Regions from separate parts of the Actinomadura sp. NPDC048394 genome, predicted to be linked through region 2. Evidence: predicted binding sites of a transcription regulator. Region 2 holds the regulator's gene; each other region holds the start of a gene.
What was found. Region 2 encodes HrcA, which represses chaperone genes, less so after heat shock. Its sites were predicted from a motif close to TTGGCACTCTCNNNNNGAGAGTGCCAA; they were not measured.
Positions count from the first base shown of each region.

Region 1: a site for HrcA is predicted at 3,391-3,417, ahead of AB0C78_RS05150 (FmdB family zinc ribbon protein). Genes of this name have one in related genera too.
Region 3: a site for HrcA is predicted at 2,660-2,686, ahead of groL (chaperonin GroEL). Genes of this name have one in related genera too.

Region 1 covers NZ_JBEZJL010000006.1:15,172-20,531, forward strand. The annotation lists gene AB0C78_RS05140 (S-methyl-5'-thioadenosine phosphorylase) at 1-416, opposite strand, end outside; gene AB0C78_RS05145 (MMPL family transporter) at 610-2,739, opposite strand; gene AB0C78_RS05150 (FmdB family zinc ribbon protein) at 2,998-3,351, opposite strand; gene AB0C78_RS05155 (potassium/proton antiporter) at 3,607-5,094, opposite strand; gene AB0C78_RS05160 (2-hydroxyacid dehydrogenase) at 5,198-5,360, opposite strand, start outside.
Region 2 covers NZ_JBEZJL010000079.1:20,940-26,299, forward strand. The annotation lists gene hemW (radical SAM family heme chaperone HemW) at 1-554, shown strand, start outside; gene AB0C78_RS40360 (DUF3097 domain-containing protein) at 555-1,379, opposite strand; gene hrcA (heat-inducible transcriptional repressor HrcA) at 1,567-2,577, shown strand; gene dnaJ (molecular chaperone DnaJ) at 2,578-3,714, shown strand; gene AB0C78_RS40375 (16S rRNA (uracil(1498)-N(3))-methyltransferase) at 3,804-4,535, shown strand; gene AB0C78_RS40380 (hypothetical protein) at 4,573-5,277, opposite strand; gene AB0C78_RS40385 (SigE family RNA polymerase sigma factor) at 5,274-5,360, opposite strand, start outside.
Region 3 covers NZ_JBEZJL010000003.1:208,568-213,927, forward strand. The annotation lists gene thrC (threonine synthase) at 1-1,095, shown strand, start outside; gene AB0C78_RS03255 (MoaD/ThiS family protein) at 1,116-1,394, shown strand; gene AB0C78_RS03260 (cold-shock protein) at 1,571-1,771, shown strand; gene AB0C78_RS03265 (hypothetical protein) at 2,299-2,445, shown strand; gene groL (chaperonin GroEL) at 2,818-4,446, shown strand; gene AB0C78_RS03275 (phospholipid scramblase-related protein) at 4,850-5,360, shown strand, end outside.

The DNA.
Region 1 (5,360 bases), on a different contig from region 2:
ACCGGGCAGTACGGGTCGGAGAACGAGACGTGGATCGCGGCGCCGTCGTCGTAGTAGGTCTGCGGGCGCCCGGTCGTCCGGTCGACGAGCTGGTCGGGGACGGCCAGCGTGCCGGGGCCGAGGTCGGGGGTCAGCGAGCCGACCGCGCTCGGCGCGAGGACCTGCCGGACGCCGAGGGACCGCAGGGCCCACAGGTTGGCGCGGTAGGGGATCTTGTGCGGCGGGAAGCGGTGGTCGCGGCCGTGCCGGGGGACGAACGCGACGCGCCGCCCGGCGAGTTCGCCGATGGCGACGGCGTCGCTCGGCGGGCCGAAGGGCGTGTCGACGCGCACCTCCTCGACGTCGTCGAGGAAGGAGTAGAAACCGGAACCGCCGATGACCGCGATCTCGGCCGTGGGCTGCGAGTTGGTGGACATGCCGCCGACACTAACCAGCCCGCCGGAGCACATGCGGACCCGCCGCGAAATGTGGATAACTTCATGATCGCCGGACCCGCCGCACGTGCCGGACCCGGCGGACGCGGCGGACGCGCCGGGCGCAGTGAGCGCCGCGGGCGTGGCGGAGGGGCCCGGTGTGGCGCCGGGCCCCTCGCGATCCGTGGACGTCGTGTCAGCCGACCCGGTCGAGGATCCGGGACCGGTCCGTCTGCGCGTCGCGCGCGGCGAGCCGTCCCGGCGCCCAGATCCGCCGCCCGAGGTCGTGTGACAGGGCGGGCAGTAGCAGCGACCGGACGACCAGCGTGTCGAACAGGACGCCGAACGCGACGACGAAGCCCATCTCCACCATGGACACCAGCGGCAGCGTCGCCATCGCGCCGAACGTCGCCGCCAGCACCACCCCGGCCGAGGTGATGACGCCGCCGGTGACGGTGAGGCCGCGCTGGATGCCGCGCCGCGTGCCGAGGGTCTGGGACTCCTCCCGTACACGGTGCATGAGGAAGATGTTGTAGTCGACCCCGAGCGCCACCAGGAAGGTGAAGGCCTGCAGGGGGAATCCCGTGTCCGTGCCCTCGAAGCCGAAGCCGTGCCTGAAGATGAGCGCGCACGCGCCTAGCGAGGCGAGGAACGACAGGCCGACGGTGCCCATCATCAGCAGCGGTGCGACGAGCGCGCGCAGCAGCAGGACGAGGATGACGAAGACCACGCCCAGCACGATCGGGATGATGACCTTGTTGTCGCGTATGGAGGCGCGCTTGGTGTCCAGGGACGTGGCGGTGGTGCCGCCCACCTTCGCGTTCGCGGACGGGACGGCGTGCACCGCGTCCCGGAGCCGGTCGATGGTCCGCTCGGCCGCCTTGCTGTCGGCGGGGTCGCGCAGCGTCGCCTCGTACATGACGAGGCCGTTCGTGGTGGCCGGAGGACCGACCTGGGCGACGCCCTGTGTGCGCGCGGCCGCCGCTGCGATCTCAGGCGACGCCGACGCCTTGCCGATGATGACGGCCGGGGAACCGGATCCGGCGGGGTAGTGCCGCGCCACGGCCTCCTGCCCGGCGATCGAGTCGGGGCGTCCGGTGAACTGGCCGGCGTTGGAGAGCCCGTCCGCCTTGAGCGAGCCGAGGCCGAAGGTAAGGCCGACTAGGACGATGCCCGTGGTGAGCCACAGCACGCGTGAGCGCCTGGCCACGAGGCCCGCCACGCGGGACCAGATTCCGTGCTCGGCCTCGTACGCCTCGGGCTCGAGGTACTTGGCGTCGTAGCGCGGGACGAGCGGCCAGAACACCCAGCGGCCGAAGATGACGAGGAGCGCGGGCAGGAGCGTGACCATCGCGCCCAGCGCGGTGAGGACGCCCGCCGCGGCGACGGGGCCGAGCCCCGCGGTGGAGTTCAGGTCGGCGAGCAGCAGGCACAGCAGGCCGACGGCGACGGTGGCGGCGGAGGCGATGACGGCGGGCGCGGCGCGGCGCAGGGCGAACGCCATGGCCTCGTGCCGGTCCTCGTGCCGGTGCAGTTCCTCGCGGTAGCGGGCGACGAGCAGGAGGGCGTAGTCGGTGGCGACGCCGAACACCAGCACGGTCATGATGCCGGAGCTCATCCCGTTGACGGTCAGGTCGGCGTACTTGGCCAGCAGGTAGACGACGGACTGGGCGAGCCCGAGGGCGAAGACGGCGCTGAGCACCGGGATGAACCACAGCACGGGGCTGCGGTAGATGATCAGCAGCAGGACGATCACGACGATGCCGGCCGCCATGAGCAGGAAGCCGTCGAGGCTCTGGAACACCCCGTACTGGTCGGAGCCGGCGCCGGCGGGCCCGGTGACGTGCGCGGACAGCCCGGGCGGGCCGCGCTTGACGAGGTCGCGCGCTTGGTCGACGGCGTCGGTGACGTCGTCGCTCTTGATCGGGACGAGGGTCTCCAGGGCCCTGCCGTCCTTGGACGGGAACGGTCCCTGCGCCTTCTCGGCTCCCGGGAGGCGCTCGAAGGCGGGCATGTCGGCCGCGGCCTTGGCGCGGTCGGCGGCGGTGATCCCGGAGGGACGCTCGTAGACGATGACGGCGAGCATCGTCTCGTCCTTCTGGAACATGTCCTGCTGCTTGACGACCTGCGTGGACTCGGCGCTGGCGGGCAGCCAGGACGCGGCGTCGTTGTCCTCGACGTCGGCCAGCTTGCCGGCGAGCGGGCCGAGGGCGGCCAGCAGGACGATCCAGACGGCGAGGACGGCCCATTTGCCGCGGCGTCCGGCGATCAGCCCGGCGAGCCTGCGGGCCGGTGTTCTGGGGGGAGCCTGGCTCTGTGCGCGCATGGTCGATCTCCTGAGGAGGGTCCGTGGATCTCGCGATATGACGCGAAAACTTGCTCAGGACCAGAGTCTCTCTGATCGCGAGAGAAAGCAAGTTATATCGCGAAATCTCGGGGTGGCCTCAGGGTCGGTCTCGGGGTGGCCTCAGGGGCGGCCCCAAGGCCGCCCCAGAGCACGACGAAGGCCGGAAGAACCCGGTTGGGTTCCTCCGGCCTTCGGAAGCGCGGTGGGGACGTGGCCCCTAGAGTCGGGCCCCGGTGGTCAGGCCACCTTCTCGGACGAAGAGGACTTCGACGAAGAGGTGGACGACGAGGACGACGAGTCGCTCGACGAGCTCGACGAGGAGGACGAGTCGGACTTGGCGGAGTCGCCGCTCGACGACGACGAGCCGTTCGACCCGTTGGACGAGCTCCCCACGGTGGAGGACGACTTGCCGGAGCCGCGGCTGTCGGTGCGGTAGAAGCCCGACCCCTTGAAGATGATCCCCGCGGCGGAGAAGACCTTGCGGAGCTTTCCGTTGCACGCCGGGCATTCGGTCAGCGCGTCGTCGCTGAACTTCTGCACGACCTCCAGAGGCTCGCCGCACTCGGTGCAAACGTACTGATACGTCGGCACGGTTCCTCCTCGCTGACTCAGTCCGGGCGCCGTCCCGGACTGGCACTCACTCTAGATGACTGCTAATGGTACCCATGCATGGAACAGGATTCGCCCCGGGTCTGTTCCCGAGTCTCCCAAGGCCCCTCTCCAGCAGGACTCCTCGCCCGCCCCGCCCGACTCCGCGCCCGTGCGGCGGCCCGACCCTGCGCCCGCCCCACCCGACCCTGCGCCCGCCCCGCCCGACCCTGCGGCCCGACCCTGTGGCCGTTTCGCTCATGTTCCGGTCTCGCCGAACCAGCCGGCCAGCTTCCCGCGGCGGCTGATGGCGCGCAGCCTGCGTTCCGTGGTCTCCCGTACGGTGTCGGTGGTCACGACCAGCAGCGTGTCGCCGCTCTGCAAGGGCGTGGTGGGTTCCGGCACGAAGCTCTCCCCGTCCCGTACGACGAGGGTAATGGACGCTCCGGCGGGCAGCCGCAGCTCGAAGATCTCCACACCGCTCAACCGGGAGTCGGGTGGGATACGGACTTCTAGTAGGTCCGCATGGAGCTCCTCCAGGGGCGCGGCCTCCACGTCCAGTTCGCGGGTCTGCTCGTCGCTCTTGAGGCGGCACCAGCGCGCCACCAGGGGCAGTGTGGGGCCCTGCAAGAGGGTGAACACGACGACGATGTTGAAGACGATGGAGAACAGCCGGTCGGCGTCCGGGACGTCCTTCACCATCGGGATGGTGGCCAGGACGATGGGGACGGCGCCGCGCAGCCCCGCCCATGAGGCGAAGACCTTCTCGCCCCACGACAGCTTGAACCCGATCGAGGACAGCACGACCGACGCCGGGCGCGCCACGAGCAGCAGGACGAACCCGATGACGAGCGCCGGGACGATCTGGCCGGGGAGCGCGCCGGGGGAGGCCAGCAGTCCCAGCATCACGAACAGCCCGATCTGGGCGAGCCACCCGATGCCTTCGGCGAAGCCCCTCGTGGCCGGGCGGTGTGGCAGGCGCGCATTGCCGAGGACTAGCGCGCTCACATAGACGGCCAGGAAGCCGCTCGCGTGCAGCAGTGTGGCGGCGCCATAGGAGCCGATGGACAGCGACATCACGGCGATGGGGTACAGGCCGGATGCGGGGAGGGCGACGCGGCGCAGCGCCTGTGCGCCGAGCCAGCCGATCGCGAAGCCGAGCACGCCGCCGGCGACCAGCTCGTACACCATCACGCCGGCGAGTTCGGCGAGGTTGGGGACGCCGCCGTGCGCCGCGCTGAGCGTGACCACGATGATCACGACGGGTGCGTCGTTGAACCCGGACTCGGCTTCCAGGAGCCCGGTCAGCCGGGACGGCAGGGGCAGCCGGCGCAGCACCGAGAACACGGCGGCGGCGTCGGTGGGGGCGAGCACGGCGGCCAGCAGGAACGCCGGGCGCCAGTCCATCCCGATCAGCCACCGGGCGGCGAGCGCCACGACGGCGATGCTGATCAGGGTGCCGATGGTGGACACGCTGAGCGCGGCGGGCACGGACGGCCGCACGTGCCGCCAGCTGGTGGTGAGACCGCCCTCGGCGAGGATCAGGACGAGGGCGGCGAGGCCGAGCGTCTCGGCCAGTTCGGCGTTGTCGAAGTCGATGTGGAGGGGGCCGGACTCGCCGACGAGAAGGCCGAGGCCCATGTACGCCAGGAGGGTCGGCAGGCCGGCCTGGTGCGACAGCCGGACCGCGACGATGGCGCTGAGTACGAGCACGGCCCCGAGGAGTAGCCAGATGTCGAGATGCACATCCCACCCTTCGGGGTCGTCAAAGTTGAACTTTTAGCAATACTACAGAATTGTGTGTCAAATGCATACTTGCGGTTGATGAACGAGATGCCTAGAACGCCCGTTATCTCCGTCTGACCTGCGGGTCCACGCCGTTGACCACGTTCTGCACCGCGTGTCCCTGGACGGCCCTGGTGACGTTGTCGAGCAGCATCGTCACGATGTTCCGCTGCGACTGCGTCGTCCCGCCCGCCGCATGCGGTGACAGCAGGACGTTCTCATGCGCG
Region 2 (5,360 bases):
TGTCCGCGTACGCGCTGATCGTCGAGGAGGGCACCCGCCTGGCGGCGCAGGTGCGCCGCGGTGAGCTCGCCGCCCCCGACGACGACGCCATGGCCGACCGCTACCTGATCGCCGACGAGCTCCTCGGCGCGCACGGCCTGCGCTGGTACGAGATCTCGAACTGGGCCTCGTCCCCGGAGGCCGCCTGCCGCCACAACCTCCTGTACTGGACGGGCGCGGACTGGTGGGGCGTCGGCCCCGGCGCCCACAGCCACGTCGGCGGGACCCGCTGGTGGAACGTCAAGCACCCCGCCGCCTACGCCGCGCGCCTCGCCGAGGGCACCACGCCCGCGTACGCGCGCGAGGTCCTCGACGCCGGCGACCGCCGCATCGAGCGGATCATGCTCGAGCTCCGCCTCGCGGACGGCTGCCCGGCCGATCTCCTGGACGACGCCGCCGTCCGCCGCGCCATCGCCGACGGCCTCGTCGACCCTGCCGCGTACGAGCGGGGCCGCGCCGTCCTCACCCGCCAAGGCCGCCTCCTCGCCGACGCCGTCACCCGCGACCTGACCTGATCAGGACTGTGCCGGCGCGGTCACGAAGTCGATCAGCTCCTCGACGCGGCCGAGGAGGGCCGGTTCGAGGTCGGTGTAGGTGGTGACGGAGCCGAGGATGCGCTTCCAGGCCGCGCCCGTCTCGCAGTTCCAGCCGAGCGCTTCGACGACGCCCTCCTTCCACGGGAGGCCGCGGGGGACGCGGGGCCAGGCGGGGATGCCGACGGCGGCGGGCTTGACGGCCTCCCAGATGTCGATGAACGGGTGGCCCGTCACGAGCACGTGCGGGGACGAGACCCGCGCGGCGATCCGGCTCTCCTTGGAGCCCTCCACGAGGTGGTCGACCAGCACGCCGAGGCGGCGGCCCTCCTCGGGCGCGAACTCCTCGACGATCGCGGGCAGGTCGTCCACGCCCTCGAGGTACTCGACGACGACGCCCTCGACGCGCAGGTCGTGCCCCCAGATCTTCTCGACCAGCTCGGCGTCGTGGAGGCCCTCCACGTAGATGCGGCTCTCCTTGGCGACCTGGGCGCGCAGCCCCCGCACCGCGATGGACCCGGACGCCGAGCGGGCCGGCGCGGCGGGCGCCGCGGCGGGCCGGACGAGCGTGACCGGCTTGCCGTCGATCAGGAACCCGGCCTTGGTGAGGGGGAACACGCGGCGCTTGCCGAACCGGTCCTCCAGCGTCACGCCGAACTTGTCGCAGGCCACCACGGCGCCGCAGAAGCCGCTGTCGGGATCCTCGGCGACCAGGCCCGGCTCGGCCGGGATCTCCGGGATCTGCCCCTTGCGGGGGCGGCGCCAGTCGCCGGCGAGGACGTCGTCTCCGTAGTTCTTGCTCCGCACGGTTCCGCACACTAACGGCCGGGATAAGATCGCGCAGCCGCGCGCGGCCCGGCGGCCTGCCGCGGCCCCCGGAACGTCCCCTCGGGGCCGTACACTTGGCACTCGGAAGTACGGAGTGCCAGCAAGGCCCTGTCGGCGGTATATCTGGACGTGAGGACCTGTGGAAGGTGCAGAAGGAGGTGACCGGGTGCTGGACGACCGGAAGCTCGCGGTGCTGCGCGCCATAGTCGAGGACTACGTCTCCACGAACGAGCCGGTGGGCTCCAAGGCGCTCGTGGACCGGCACAACCTCGAAGTGTCCTCGGCCACCATCCGCAACGACATGGCGGTGCTGGAGGAGCAGGGCTACATCGCCCAGCCGCACACCAGCGCCGGGCGGGTCCCCACCGACAAGGGGTACCGGCTGTTCGTCGACCGGCTGTCGACGATCAAGCCGCTGTCGGTCGCCGAGCGCCGGGCGATCGAGACGTTCCTGTCCGGCGCGTACGACCTCGACGACATCGTCGGCCGCACCGTCCGGCTGCTCGCGCAGCTGACCCGCCAGGTCGCGGTGGTGCAGTACCCGTCGCTGACCCGCTCGTCGGTGCGGCACGTGGAGCTGGTCCCGGTCGCCGAGGGCCGGCTGCTGCTGGTGCTGATCACCAACACCGGGCGGGTGGAGCAGCGCGTCATCGAGACGGGGAAGATCTCCGAGGAATCCGTCGGGCACCTGCGGGCGTTGCTCAATACATGCCTGGACGGGCTGGGCTTCGGCGACGTGCCGTCCGCCGTCGCGGACCTGCCGGACAAGGTGGGCCCGGACGAGCGGCCGGTGGCCGCCGCGGTCCTGTCCGTCCTGCTGGAGACCCTCGTCGAGAACCACGAGGAGAAGATCGTCTTCGCCGGCGCGGCGAACCTGGCCGCCGTCGACTTCTCGCCGAGCCTGCGGGAGGTGCTGGTGGCCCTGGAGGAACAGGTGGTCCTCATGCGGCTGCTCGGCGAGACCGGCGACTCCTCTACTCTTACGGTGCGGATCGGCACCGAGAACCCCGATGAGGGGCTCCGTTCGACCTCGGTCGTCGCAGCCGACTACGGCGTCGGCGACCTCACGCTGGCCCGGCTGGGCGTACTCGGGCCGACACGCATGGATTACCCCGGCACGATGGGAGCGGTACGGGCAGTGGCACGCTACGTGGGACAGATCCTGGCGGGGTCGTAAGTGGCCAACGACTACTACGCGACCCTCGGCGTCCGCCGGGACGCCAGCGCCGACGAGGTCAAGAAGGCGTACCGGCGGCTCGCGCGCGAGCTGCACCCGGACGTCAACCCGGACCCGGAGACGCAGGAGAAGTTCAAGGAGATCACCCAGGCCTACGAGGTGCTCTCCGACCCGAAGAAGCGCGAGATGTACGACCTCGGCGCGGATCCGTTCGCGCCGGGCGGCGCGGGCGCGGGCGCCGGCGGGTTCGGCGGCGCCGGGTTCCCGTTCAGCGACATCATGGACGCCTTCTTCGGCACCGCGACGTCCCGGGGCCCCCGCTCGCGCGCGCGCCGGGGCCGGAACGCGACGCTGCGCGTCGAGCTGGACCTGGCGGAGACCGCGTTCGGCACGACCCGCGAGCTGTCCATCGACACCGCGGTCGCCTGCACGACCTGCGAGGGGACGGGCTGCGCGCCCGGCACCCACCCGGAGACCTGCGAGACCTGCCACGGCCGCGGCGAGGTGCAGCAGGTGCAGCGCTCGTTCCTCGGCCAGGTCATGACGGCCCGGCCGTGCCCCGCCTGCGGCGGGTTCGGCTCGGTGATCCGGCACCCGTGCACCGAGTGCTCGGGCGACGGCCGGGTCCGCACCCGGCGCACCGTCAAGGTCAAGATCCCGGCGGGCGTGGAGAACGGCATCCACATCCAGCTCGCCGGCGAGGGCGAGGTCGGCCCGGGCGGCGGCCCGCCCGGCGACCTGTTCCTGGAGATCGCCGAGAAGCCGCACCCGATCTTCGAGCGGGAGGGCGACGACCTGCACTGCACGGTCGAGATCCCGATGACCGCCGCCGCGCTCGGCACCAGCGTCACGATCGAGACGCTGGACGCCGCCGAGGAGGTCGACATCAAGCCCGGCACCCAGTCCGGCCAGGTGATCACGCTCTACAACCGGGGCGTGCGGCACCTCAACGAGAGCGGCCGCGGCGACCTGATGATCCACGTGAACGTGGAGACGCCGGGCAGGCTCGACGAGGAGCAGGAGGAGCTGCTGCGGCGGCTCGCCGCGCTGCGCGGCGAGGAGCGCCCGCCCGGCAAGTTCGCGCCGGGCCAGCGCGGCATGTTCTCCCGCCTCCGGGACGTTTTCAACCAGCACTGAAGAGCCACCGCGGCGGCCTACCGCGAGGGCCGCGACGGCACGCCGCCGGCCCCGGGCGGGCCCGCCGCGGGTGGTCCGGGGGGAGGGCCATGAGTCCGCCGGTGTTCCTCGCCGACCCGGGCCGGCTGCGCGCCGACCGGGTCGTCCTGGACGGCGCCGAGGGGCGGCACGCGGCGACCGTGCGGCGGCTGCGGCCCGGTGAGCGGGTCGACCTGACCGACGGCGCCGGGCTGCTCGCCGAATGCGTCGTCGCGGCGGCCGACAAGGCGTCCCTGACCCTGGACGTGCTGTCCCGCCGCACGGACCCGGCGCCCGCGCCGCGGCTCGTGGTCGTGCAGGCGCTGCCGAAGGGTGACCGCGGCGAGCTGGCCGTGGAGACCATGACCGAGGCCGGCGTCGACGAGATCGTCCCGTGGGCGGCGGCCCGGTGCGTGACGCAGTGGCGCCCGGAGCGCCGGGAGAAGGCCCTCGGGCGGTGGCGCAACGCCGCCCGCGAGGCGGCGAAGCAGGCGCGCCGCAGCCGGCTGCCGGACGTGCCGGACCTCGCGTCCACCGCCGACGTCGCCGCCCGGATCGCCGCCGCGTCGCTCGCGCTCGTCCTGCACGAGGACGCCGAGGAGCCGCTGAGCGGCGTGCGGCCGCCCGGAGCCGGGGACATCGTCCTGGTGGTCGGCCCGGAGGGCGGGATCGCCGACGAGGAGCTGGAGCGGTTCGCCGCGGCGGGCGGGCGCCTCACCCGGCTCGGCCCGACCGTGCTGCGGACCTCGACGGCCGGGGTGGCCGCCGCGTCCGTGCTGCTGGCCGCCACCGGCCGCTGGTGACCCGCCGCCGGCGGGACCGGGCGGCGGGCCGGGCGGGCTAGGGCGCGGAGGCGCCGGCGCCCTGGTCGGCGGTGGTGGCGGGAGCGCTCGTGGCCGGCGGCGTCGGCTGCTCGGTCGGCTGCGTGGGCGTCGTCGGCGGCGGCGTCGTCGGGGTCTGCGTCGGCGTCGGGCTCGTCGTGGGGCTGCCGCTCGGGCACGGCGAGGCGGACGCCTTCGCCGGCTTCTTCGACGCCCCGGACGACGTGGACGTCTTCGCGCCGCCGGCGCCGACGGACCCGCACGGGGTGGGGCTGGACGAGGCCGACGGGGACGACGACGCCGACGCGGACGCCGAACCGGACGTGCCGAGCTGCGACGGCGTCGGCGCCCCGGGCTGCAGCGGGCGGCCCTGCGAGTCGACGTGGTCGCCGGTGTGATCGTCGTGGTCGCTCCCGGACGGCCCGTTGTTGCCGACCGAGTGCTGGATGAGGTCGATCGTCTGCGGCGCGGTCACGCCGAGCCCGGCGATCGCCACGGCCGCGGCCACGGCGAGCGCGGGCCGCGCCCAGGTGAGGGCGAACCGGTCCAGCCCGTACCAGGCGGTGCCGAACCGTTCCAGGCCGAACCAGCGCCGGCGGCGCGGATCGGCGATCCGGGCCCGGATGCGCTCCAGGCCGTCGTCGGCGGGTGTGACCGAGTCCGCCTCCGCGTGCAGGGCGCGGCGGAGGATCTCGCCGTGCTCGTCGTGGGGGTCGGTGGTCATGAGAACTGCTCCAGGACGTTGCGTAGCGCGGTCATGCCGCGCGCCGTATGGCTCTTCACGGCGCCTCGGGAGATCCCCATCGC
Region 3 (5,360 bases), on a different contig from region 2:
GCCGACATCGAGTCCGGTCCGCGCAACATCTGGCGCTACCGCGGGCTGCTGCCCGTCCCGTCGACCGTCGCCGACACCCCCAACACCGAGCCCGGCCTGACCCGGCTCGTCCGCGCCGACAACCTCGCCGAGAGCCTCGGCCTGCAGCGGCTGTGGGTGAAGGACGACAGCGGCAACCCGACCCACTCGTTCAAGGACCGCGTCGTCGCGGTCGCGCTCGCCGCCGCCCGCGAACTCGGCTTCAAGGTGCTGGCCTGCCCGTCCACCGGCAACCTCGCCAACGCGGTCGCCGCCGCGGCGGCCCGCGCCGGGATCCGCAGCGCCGTGTTCGTCCCGTCGAACCTCGAGTCCCAGAAGATCATCACGACGGCCGTGTACGGCGGGACGTTCGTCACCGTCGACGGCAACTACGACGACGTGAACCGGCTCGCGTCCGAGATCGCCGGCGAGCAGGACGACTGGGCGTTCGTCAACGTCAACGTCCGCCCGTACTACGCCGAGGGCTCCAAGACGCTCGGCTACGAGATCGCCGAGCAGCTCGGCTGGCGGCTGCCCGACCAGATCGTGGTGCCGGTCGCGTCCGGCTCCCAGCTCACCAAGATCGACAAGGCGTTCCAGGAGCTGATCAAGCTCGGCCTCGTCGAGGACAAGCCGTACCGGGTGTTCGGCGCGCAGGCCGCCGGCTGCGACCCCGTCTCCGCCGCGTTCAAGGCGGGCCACGACGTCGTCCGGCCGGTCAAGCCCGACACCATCGCCAAGTCCCTGGCGATCGGCAACCCCGCCGACGGCCCCTACGTCCTCGACGTGACGCGCCGCACCGGCGGCGCCGTCGAGGACGTCACCGACGAGCAGGTCGTCGACGGCATCCGGCTGCTCGCCCGCACCGAGGGCATCTTCGGCGAGACCGCCGGCGGCGTCACCGTCGGCTGCCTGCGCAAGCTCGTCGAGGCGGGCACCCTCGACCCGTCCGCCGAGACCGTGATCATCAACTCCGGTGACGGGCTGAAGACCCTCGACGCCGTCGCGCCCGTCGCCAAGCCCAGTGCGAACATCGCGCCGACGCTGGAGGCGTTCCGCGCCGCCGGCCTCGCCTGAGAACAAGAAGGAGCCAGCAGATGAGCAGCGTGTCCGTCCGCATCCCGACGATCCTGCGGACCTACACCGGCGGCGAGGCCGAAGTGAAGGCCGAGGGCGACACCCTGCGCGCCGTGGTCGCCGACCTGGAGGCCAGCTACACCGGCATCGCGGCCCGCATCCTCGACGACGCCGGCAAGATCCGCCGGTTCGTGAACGTCTACGTCGGCGACGAGGACGTCCGGTTCGCCGAGGGCCTGGACACCGCGACCCCCGCGGGCACCCAGATCTCGATCATCCCCGCCGTCGCCGGCGGCTGACCGCCACCGGCCATCCCGCCCCCGCCCCCGGGGCACCGCCGTACCCGCCGGGTAGGGTCGACTCCGATCATGCCGAGTCGACCCCGCCGCGGCCCAGCGCCGTGACGACGCGGCTGGTCCGGGTTCCCGCGGTGGCAGGGGCGGGGGCCGGGCACGCTCGGACGGCGGGGCTGGGAATGGCGCAGGGCACGGTCAAGTGGTTCAACGCCGACAAGGGGTACGGCTTCATCGCGGTCGACGGGGGCCGTGACGTCTTCGTCCACCATTCGGCGATCCAGATGGACGGCTATCGCACCCTCGAGCAGGGCCAGCGCGTCGAGTTCGAGATCACCCAGAGCGACCGCGGCCCCCAGGCCGACGCCGTCCGCCCGCTCTGACCCGTCCCCGCCTGTTCGCGCCGGGGGCACGGGGATACGATCAAGGTCCGGCTTTCGGTACCCGGACCGCTGTCCCGCCCCAGTGATCCATGACGCAGGGGTGAGGCTCATGGAACAGTCGATGACGTGGCAGGGCGGACCCGGTGTTCCGTCCACGACCTGGCGCGGCGGGGCCAACGTCCCGTCCATGGCGTTCGGGCGGTTGAACGCCACCTGGCCATTGGCCTCGCTGAGGCTGAGCCATTCCGGAATCGTCCTGGCCGCCGTTCGCAATCGGTTCCACCTGACCCCGGCCGACGTGGTGGCCGCCTTTTCCCTGCTCGGCCTCGCTGCTCAGCAGAGGGATCGGCATCGAAACCCGCGACGGTCAGGTCCTGGTCTTCTGGACCTCCGAGGCCTCCGCCATCCTTCCCGCGCTGCAGGCCGCGGGCTTCCCGGTCTCGCCCGCACCGCGCAACGCCTTCCGGGAGATCCGCGCCGCTCGCCGACGCCTCGCCCCGACCGCCTCGGCGAGAAGCCAATTCGCCTTGCGCGGGGTCCTCGTCCTGGCCGGGCTCCTGTGCCTCGTGCTCCTGAAGCCGATCCTGCTGCCGGACTACCCCTGGCCCATGCTCGCTATCGCCCTGCTGTCCTTCGCGGCCCTCAACGGTCTGCTCTACCTGCGACGGAAGTGACCCCACCCTCCCCTCTACAACGCACTTCACCCAAGGCCGAGCTTTTCGTGAACAGTGGGGCACGGACCGGCACAGCACGGCGCAACACCACATGTCCGACAGATCGCCCGAGTATCGCGCCGCAGGTCAGAGCCGCTCCGGGCGTCCCGGCGCAGACGAGTGCCGCGAGGCTGTGCGGCGCTTGCACTCGGCAGGGTAGAGTGCTAAAAAACGGTTGGCACTCTACTGTGGAGAGTGACAGCTTCACAGTCTGGGTCGGGGCGACGAGGCCCCAGTCCGGTGGCGGAATGGCAGCCGCCGGGCGCGGGGCCGTCCGTCGCGGGCGTCGGCTCGATCCTTTAAGCCACCTTGTTCCGGGAGGACTAGGAGCCTATGGCTGCAAAGATGATCGCGTTCGACGAGGAGGCCCGGCGCGGCCTCGAGCGCGGCATGAACCAGCTCGCCGACGCCGTGAAGGTGACCCTCGGTCCCAAGGGCCGCAACGTCGTGCTGGAGAAGAAGTGGGGCGCCCCCACGATCACCAACGACGGTGTGTCGATCGCCAAGGAGATCGAGCTCGAGGACGCCTGGGAGAAGATCGGCGCCGAGCTCGTCAAGGAAGTGGCGAAGAAGACCGACGACGTAGCCGGTGACGGCACGACGACGGCGACCGTCCTGGCCCAGGCGCTGGTCCGCGAGGGCCTGCGCAACGTGGCCGCCGGCGCCAACCCGATGTCGCTGAAGCGCGGCATCGAGGCCGCGGTCGAGCGGGTCAGCGAGGAGCTGTCCAAGCTGGCCAAGGACGTGGAGACCAAGGAGCAGATCGCCTCCACGGCGTCCATCTCCGCGGGCGACCCGCAGATCGGCGAGATGATCGCCGAGGCGATGGACAAGGTCGGCAAGGAAGGCGTCATCACGGTCGAGGAGAGCCAGACCTTCGGTCTGGAGCTCGAGCTGACCGAGGGCATGCGCTTCGACAAGGGCTACATCTCGCACTACTTCGTGACCGACCCCGAGCGGATGGAGGCGGTCCTCGAGGACCCGTACATCCTGATCGTTCAGGGCAAGGCGTCGGCCAACAAGGACCTGCTGCCCGTCCTCGAGGGCGTCATGCAGTCCGGCAAGCCGCTGCTGATCATCGCGGAGGACGTCGAGGGCGAGGCCCTGGCGACCCTGGTCGTCAACAAGATCCGCGGCATCTTCAAGTCCGTGGCCGTGAAGGCCCCGGGCTTCGGCGACCGCCGCAAGGCCATGCTCGGCGACATCGCCACGCTGACCGGCGGCCAGGTCATCAGCGAGGACGTGGGTCTCAAGCTGGAGAACACCACGACCGACATGCTGGGCCGCGCCCGCAAGGTCGTCATCACCAAGGACGAGACCACCATCGTGGACGGCGCCGGTGACGCCAACGAGATCGCGGGCCGGGTCAACCAGATCCGCACCGAGATCGACAACACCGACTCCGACTACGACCGCGAGAAGCTCCAGGAGCGCCTGGCCAAGCTCGCGGGCGGTGTCGCGGTCATCAAGGCCGGCGCCGCGACGGAGGTCGAGCTCAAGGAGCGCAAGCACCGCATCGAGGACGCCGTCCGCAACGCGAAGGCCGCGGTCGAGGAGGGCATCGTCCCCGGCGGTGGCGTCGCGCTGCTGCAGGCCGGCACCAAGGCGTTCGACAAGCTGGAGCTCGCGGGCGACGAGGCCACCGGTGCCAACATCGTCAAGCGCGCTCTGGAGGAGCCGCTGAAGCAGATCGCCGTGAACGCCGGCCTCGAGGGCGGCGTCGTGGTGGAGCGGGTCCGCAACCTGACCCCGGGTGAGGGCCTGAACGCCGCGAGCGGCGAGTACGTCAACATGTTCGAGTCGGGCATCCTCGACCCGGCCAAGGTGACCCGGTCCGCGCTGCAGAACGCCTCGTCGATCGCCGCGCTGTTCCTGACCACCGAGGCCGTCATCGCCGAGAAGCCCGAGAAGAACCCGGCCCCGGCGGGCGGCATGCCCGACGCCGGCGGCATGGACTTCTGATCGAGCCCATGACCCGGACGATCGGGTCCGGCCGGCCGTGACGGCGGCCTCCGATCGTGTGGTGACGCGAGGGGCGGTTCCTTCGGGAACCGCCCCTTTGGCGTGTCCGGGGGTGTGCGCGTGGACGCGGCCCGTCCGGGAACGCGGGCGCCGGCGCGGCCGTTCGAACAGCGGGGGCGCGGTCTCCCGATCGCCAGGAGATGCTTTCCGCGCGGAGCCGATCGGAGGACGGGCGTGCAGGTGAGCGGCGACGCCGGCGATGCCCGCCCGCGCGGCCGGTCCGGAACGGCTTCCCCTCGGCGGCCGGTGTTGGCAGGATCGCCGCTTGGACGGCGCGTCCCGCGCGCCGGCCGACGGACTCGGCGGACGGCCCGCGTGAGCGGCCGATGAGGCAGGAGAACGCGTGAGCGAAGTGTTCAGCTCCCCGGTGCTCAAGGTGGAACAGCCGCGCAGAGGCCCGTTCGCCAAGTCGAGGTACCGGGTCCTCGACGGCGACGGCACCGTCCTGGCCGTCGCCGGCGAGACGGGCGAGAAGGGACGCGCGGAGACGCTGCGGACGCTCTTCCCCGGCAAGTCCAATCTCGACGCCCACGTGGTGCTGCTCACCACGCCCGGCGGCGAACCGCTCTACGTCGTGGACAAGCGGCGGGGACGGGAGCTGACGGAGGTGCACGACTCCAAGGGCGAGCTCTTCGGCTCGTTCGTCACCGAGCGCGTCGGCCGCCGGTACGTCCTCAGGGACGCGGAGGGCGGGAGGCTCGGCACGATCGCCGTGGACCTGCCCCGCAACAACTTCGAGGTGATGGACACCGACGGCGGCAAGGTCGCGCACGTCCGCAAGAAATGGGCGGGCCTCGCCACCCACCTGCTGACCACGGCGGACAAGTACGACGTCGAGATCTTCGACCCGGTCC